Regions from separate parts of the Hahella sp. KA22 genome, predicted to be linked through region 2. Evidence: predicted binding sites of a transcription regulator. Region 2 holds the regulator's gene; the other holds the start of a gene.
The links. Region 2 encodes sigma-54, which starts transcription at its own class of promoters, with help from an activator protein. Its sites were predicted from a motif close to TGGCACNNNNNTTGCTNT; they were not measured.
Positions count from the first base shown of each region.

Region 1: a site for sigma-54 is predicted at 2,199-2,216, ahead of glnA (glutamate--ammonia ligase). Genes of this name have one in related genera too.

Region 1 is NZ_CP035490.1:1,541,161-1,544,561, forward strand. Features, by position in the region: gene EUZ85_RS06850 (DUF4124 domain-containing protein) at 1-515, opposite strand, end outside; gene glnA (glutamate--ammonia ligase) at 624-2,030, opposite strand; gene typA (translational GTPase TypA) at 2,485-3,401, shown strand, end outside.
Region 2 is NZ_CP035490.1:2,022,246-2,025,646, forward strand. Features, by position in the region: gene rapZ (RNase adapter RapZ) at 1-359, opposite strand, end outside; gene ptsN (PTS IIA-like nitrogen regulatory protein PtsN) at 386-850, opposite strand; gene hpf (ribosome hibernation-promoting factor, HPF/YfiA family) at 857-1,165, opposite strand; gene EUZ85_RS09045 (RNA polymerase factor sigma-54) at 1,281-2,777, opposite strand; gene lptB (LPS export ABC transporter ATP-binding protein) at 2,900-3,401, opposite strand, start outside.

The sequences.
Region 1 (3,401 bases), 480 kb from region 2:
CTAGGACGATGAATGGTGAACTGCACTGGCGTCGCGCTCTGAACAACCCCTGAATTGTCAATGACATCAAGAGAAACGGAATGAGTTCCCCGATTGACGCCTTTCAGTTCTAGGAAGTTATCCTTGGTTGTTCCCACTGGGGCTCCGTCAAGTGATACACGGTAGCTGTGATTGGGGTAGAGGGTGGGATCTGATGTGAATAAGACTGTCAGGTCGCCATTGCCGGAATGAAAAGCGCTGTCATTGCTGGGAAATGTAATGTTCAGCGTTGCGTAATAGCTTGACGGTGCGGGCTCTGGCTCATCACCGCTGCTAAGCGGAGTATTCGACATCTTCGGCATGGTTATCGTTGCGGTTGGGCCGACCTCGACTTTCTCCGCCCCCTCTCTCTCCTGGTCTGAATATTCCACGTTGCCTTGTGCGTCGACCCAGCGATAGATTTCAGCGCAAACCAGACCTGAGTAAGAAGAAAAAAGCGCAGAAGAAAGAAGGATATAAGCGAACCGAGATTTCATAACTTCAACCCAATTGACCAATTACTTGAACTGTAGCAGAAGCGGAACCAAAAAAAACCCCGCAGAGCGCGGGGTTTTCGAGTCTGTCGTAGTTAACTACGCAGCGGATTATACAGAGTAGTACATCTCGAATTCGACCGGGTGAGTAGTCATGTCCAGACGCTCTACCTCTTTACGCTTCAACTCAATATAAGCTTCGATCATGTCTTTAGTGAACACGTCGCCTTTAGTCAGGAACTCGAAGTCTTTTTCTGCGTAATCCAGAGCCTGTGATAAAGAGCTACAAACAGTTGGGATGTTCATGGCTTCTTCTTTTGGCAGATCGTACAGATCCTTGTCCATCGCGTCGCCAGGGTGGATCTTGTTCTGGATGCCGTCCAGGCCAGCCATCAACATGGCCGCGAACGCCAGGTAAGGGTTGGCGGATGGGTCTGGGAAGCGAACTTCGATCCGGCGCGCTTTCGGGTTGGTCACGAAAGGAATACGGATGGACGCAGAACGGTTACGTGCAGAGTAAGCCAGCATAACCGGCGCTTCAAAACCAGGAACCAGACGCTTATATGCGTTGGTGGAAGGGTTGGTGAAAGCGTTCAGTACGCGAGCGTGCTTGATGATGCCGCCGATATAGTACAAAGCCGTGTCGCTCAGGCCTGCATAGCCGTCGCCGGAGAAGATGTTTTTGCCGTCTTTGGACAGGGACTGGTGACAGTGCATGCCAGAACCGTTATCGCCAACCAAAGGCTTGGGCATAAAGGTTGCGGTCTTGCCGTAAGCATGCGCTACGTTGTGTACGCAGTACTTCAGAATTTGCACTTCGTCCGCTTTACGGGTCAGGGTATTGGCGCCAACGCCGATTTCACACTGACCTGCGGTGCCTACTTCGTGGTGGTGTACTTCGATGGTCAAGCCCATGGATTCCATCGCTGCGCACATCGCGCCGCGCAGGTCATGCAGAGAGTCGACCGGAGGTACAGGGAAGTAGCCGCCTTTTACGCCGGGACGGTGACCAACGTTGTTTTTCTCGAAGTCGTCGCCAGATACCCAGGCGGCTTCTTCAGAGTAGATTTCGTACATGGCGCCGTTGATGTCGGACTTCCATTTTACGCTGTCGAAAATGAAGAACTCAGGCTCTGGTCCGAACAGTACAGTGTCCGCAATGCCTGTGGACTTCAGGTACTCTTCCGCGCGCTGGGCGATAGAGCGTGGGTCGCGATTGTAACCCTGCATGGTGGTGGGTTCGATGATGTTACAAGTCAGGTTCAGAGTAGTTTCTTCTGTGAACGGGTCAATGACCGCTGTTTCATCGTCCGCCAGCAGGATCATGTCTGATTCGTTGATGCCTTTCCAACCAGCGATGGAGGAACCGTCAAACATTTTGCCTTCTTGAAAGAATTCCGGAGAGATTTCGCTAGCAGGGATAGTCACGTGCTGCTCTTTACCCTTGGTGTCGGTAAAGCGCATGTCAACCCATTTAACTTCGTGCTCTTTAATAAGATTCAGAGTTTTCTCTGACATTCCAGTTACTCCGTAAGATTTTATTTATGTTGAGGTGAAACCGAAACACTGCAGTAGTGTATCCTCGCCACCATGAAACAGACCCGTGGAGGGGAGAGCGTTCCGGGAAGTCTAACGAGCGCAAAAATACTATCACGCCTCATGGTCAGTTGCTTCTGGTTTTCCTGATTAGCAATTTATTTGCCAATAGATTTTTGACTTGTAACAAGTTGTTTTTAAAAGGGTTTGAAAAAACCATTTGGAATGGCTCGATTAAGTTCTTCATGGTGGCGCACCAGATTGGTGCGCGAAAATGAGCTCTCGGGCGCTTTTGGTGCGTCGTGCACCATTTTGGTATCAGGCTAAGGATAGATAAATTTTCGGGAGGGTGTATAAAGATGTATAAAAAAGATTCAGGCGTCAGCTATAATGTCGCGCCCTCAGCCCATGACTGTTTATTTTGCAGGTGTTTTTTGTGATCGAGAAATTAAGAAATATTGCTATTATTGCCCACGTTGACCACGGTAAAACCACACTGGTCGACAAACTCCTTCAGCAGTCGGGCACCTTAGGCCGCAAGGACATGGACGCTGAACGCGTTATGGACTCCAATGATCAGGAACGTGAACGCGGCATTACTATATTGGCGAAAAATACCGCCATCAAGTGGAATGATTACCGAATTAATATCGTAGACACACCTGGACACGCTGACTTCGGCGGCGAAGTTGAACGTGTTTTGTCTATGGTTGACTCTGTCCTCTTGCTCGTCGATGCAGTTGATGGCCCGATGCCACAAACTCGTTTCGTTACTCAAAAAGCCTTTGCTCGTGGGCTGAAGCCTATTGTTGTCGTCAATAAAGTGGATCGCCCTGGCGCTCGCCCTGATTGGGTCGTCGGTGAAGTGATGGATCTTTTTGACCGCCTGGGCGCGACAGAAGAGCAGCTGGATTTCCCTGTTATTTACGCTTCTGCGTTGAATGGCATCGCAGGGCTTGAGCCAGATGCGTTGCAACAAGACATGACGCCTCTGTTTGAAATGGTAGTTGATAAGGTGCCTGCGCCGTCTGTCGATGTTAATGGTCCCTTCCAAATGCAGATCAGCGCCCTCGATTACAACAGCTACGTTGGCGTAATCGGAATCGGACGCGTTTCGCGCGGTAAAGTAAAAACCAATACGCCCGTTGTCGTGGTTGATCGTGATGGCGGCAAACGTAATGGTCGTGTATTGACAGTAATGGGCTATCACGGCCTGCAGCGTGTGGATGTGCCTGAAGCGGAAGCTGGGGACATTATCTGTATTACAGGTCTGGATGAGCTGAATATCTCCGATACGTTATGTAGCCCTGAGCGCCCAGAAGCGCTGCCAGCGTTGATCGTGGACGAGCCGAC
Region 2 (3,401 bases):
GCTTCTTTCAGCGATGTGCTTTTGCTGCTGAGCGGGTGCTTGCGACGCGTTGCATGAAAACGTTTGATCAAGGTGGCGTCATTAGCGTCAAGATAGATGATTTCCACATCAATATTGTGCGCTTGCAGAGTGGCGTAAATCGACGGGAAATCCGATAAATCCCTATAAAGATTTCGGGCGTCTATGCTGACGGCGAGTTGCTGATTCTGGGTCTTTCCCTGGTCCAGCACCTCTTGGGTGAGAGGCGAGAGGAGACCGATAGGCAGGTTATCGATGCAGTAATAGCCCATATCCTCCAGAACATGGAGCGCCGTACTTTTTCCGGAGCCTGAACGACCGCTTACGATAATCAGCTTCATGTCTTCCTCTTTCCATCGAAGCTGGATTATTTCTCCAGCACCCTCCTGAACAGGGTTTCGTCGTTGTCACAGTCGCGCAGGTGTTCGCAGAAGCGACGGTCATTGAATTTCTGGGCCAGCTGGCTCAGTAGGTCCAAGTGTTCGCTGGTGGCCTCTTGAGGCACGATCAGAACGAACAGCAGGTCCACGGGTTCGTTGTCTATGGCGTCAAAAGGGATTTTGTCCTTGAGCGTAAGCAAGGCCCCTATGATGCGGTCGCAGTTCTCCAAGCGGCAATGGGGTATCGCGATACCCTGGCCGATACCAGTGCTGCCGAGTCTTTCACGGCATATCAGGTTGGTAAAAATGGCGTTCTCGTCCAAAAACGGAAAATGTTGCGCAATCAGATTGGCGATATATTCGAGAACGCGCTTCTTACTCGAGCCCGACACCCCACAGCGTGTGAGGGCGGGCGAGATAATTGACTCAATAGTTAGTGTGGTTTGGGCCATGTTCTGTTATCTGGCGGATGCGCCGTGCATCCGATCAACGTGCTTCTCTTTGTGTTTGAGGATCTGGCGGTCTAATTTGTCCACCAGTGCGTCAATTGACGCGTACATATCTTCGTGTTCAGCATTGGCATGCAGGTCAGCGCCGCTTATGTGCATGGTTGCTTCCGCAATCTGACGCTGTTTTTGAATGGAGAGCGTAACTTGGACATTACTGATACTGTCGAAGTGTCGTTCGAGCTTGTCGAACTTGTTGTTAACGTAGTCTTTCAGTGCTTCAGTTAACTCGACTTGATGTCCGGTGATGTTCATTTGCATACTTTGCTCCTAATGCCAATATACGGTGCATTATGAATTTTGCACTTCCATGAAAAATACTAGCACATCCAATTTGTGACTATTTGATTTAAGTCTTATGCCTGCATTCCTCCTTTTAAATTAACCGCTTACGTTCATTGGAAGGCGGAATGGAAAGCGCCTCCCGGTACTTTGCGATCGTGCGACGGGCGACGTTGATGCCCTGTTCGCCAAGCAGCGCAGCAATTTTGCTGTCGCTCAATGGTTTCTTTGGTGATTCCGCCGCGACTAACTTCTTGATAATAGCTCTAATAGCGGTCGAAGAACACTCGCCACCCGTATCTGTGCTGACATGGCTGGAGAAAAAGTACTTCAGCTCAAATACGCCGCGAGGAGTGTGCATGTATTTCTGGGTGGTCACCCGGGAAATCGTTGACTCATGCATCTCCACCGCCTCCGCAATATCGTGCAGCACCAGTGGCTTCATCGCCTCTTCGCCGTACTCAAGGAATCCTTGCTGATGTTCGACGATTTGTGAGGCGACTTTCAACAGAGTTTCATTACGGCTTTGCAAGCTTTTGATAAACCAGCGGGCTTCCTGTAACTGGTCGCGCAAATAAGTGTTATCTGAGCTGTTGTCCGCCCGTCTCACCAGGCCTGCATAGCCAGGGTTGATGCGGATCTTCGGGGCGATTTCAGGGTTCAGTTCCACCAGCCAGCGGCCGTTGGCTTTTTTGACGATAACGTCAGGAACCACGTATTCGGTATTGCTTTCCTGAATGCCTTCGCCTGGCCTTGGGTTCAAGCTTTGAATCAGTTTGAGCACTTCCCGCAGATCGTCTTCTTTTAGACGGCTGCGGCGCATCAACTGGGCGTAGTCACGGTTGCCAAGCAGATTGATATAGTGGCTGACCACCAGCTTGGCCTGTCCAAGCCAGGGGGTGTCTTTAGGCAGTTGGTTCAACTGGCTCAGCAGGCAGTCCTGTAAGTTGCAGGTGGCGACTCCTGGAGGATCGAACTGCTGCACGCGTTTTAAGACGGCGCGTACTTCGTCCAGCTCAATTTCCTCTTCCCCCTCAGTTTGCAGTCCGCCATGAATTTCGTCAGGAGTGAGTGAGAGATAGCCGTCGGTATTGACTGCATCGATTATCGCAACAGCGATCATGCGGTCAATGTCGGACATGGGGGTAAGGTTCAGTTGCCAGAGAAGGTGGTCTTGCAGGGTTTCGCCTTTGCTATTGCGGGATTCGAAGTCGTACTCGTCATCTTCGCCGCCGCTGTAGCTGCTTGATCCGCTCTGGAAGACATCATCCCAGGCGGTATCGACGGGGAGGTCGTTCGGAATAGAATCGGACCAGTTGTCCTCTTCAGCGAATCCTCCTTCATCCATGCCCGACTCTTGCGTTCGCTCCTTGCTGGAGTTATTAGCGAGCATGTCGCTGATCGTATCGTTCTGAACGTGGTTGGGAGATTCGTCTTCTTCAGACACTTCCAGCATGGGGTTGGACTCAAGCGCTTGTTGAATCTCCTGCTGTAAATCCAGTGTTGAAAGCTGCAAAAGTTTTATTGCTTGTTGCAGTTGCGGGGTCATGGTCAGCTGTTGACCCAGCTTTAACTGCAATGAAGTTTTCATAACCATCTGATGCTTACCACCGATTCAGGCACAGATCTTGTGAGTTTTTCATAGTTATTAGGTGCTTTAATCCTAAGCTCTTGAGCCTTGGGGTCCATCTTGGATGGAGGCCGCCGGTTAAACTAAAGTTTGAACTGGTCACCCAGATAGACCTCTCGAACCTTTGGGTTGGCAAGGATATCACTTGGGGCGCCGCTTGCGATAATAAATCCTTCACTGACAATATAGGCGCGTTCACAAATATCCAAGGTCTCGCGCACATTATGGTCTGTAATTAAAACGCCGATGCCGCGCTTTTTGAGATGCTCGATAATCTGCTTGATATCATTGACGGAAATAGGGTCCACCCCGGCGAAAGGTTCGTCCAGTAAAACAAACTTGGGCTCCGTAGCCAGCGCGCGAGCAATTTCCACGCGTCGACGCTCGCCGCCTGAGAGGCTCATGCCCAGGCTTTTACGAATATGGGTGATGTGAAATTCCTGCAGCAGCTCCTCCATCTTAAGCTTACGCTCCTTGCGGCTGAGATCTGCTCTGGTCTCAAGAATGGCGTAGATATTGTCCTCTACTGACAGCTTTCTGAAGACCGATGCTTCCTGCGGCAGATAGCCAATGCCCTTGCGCGCT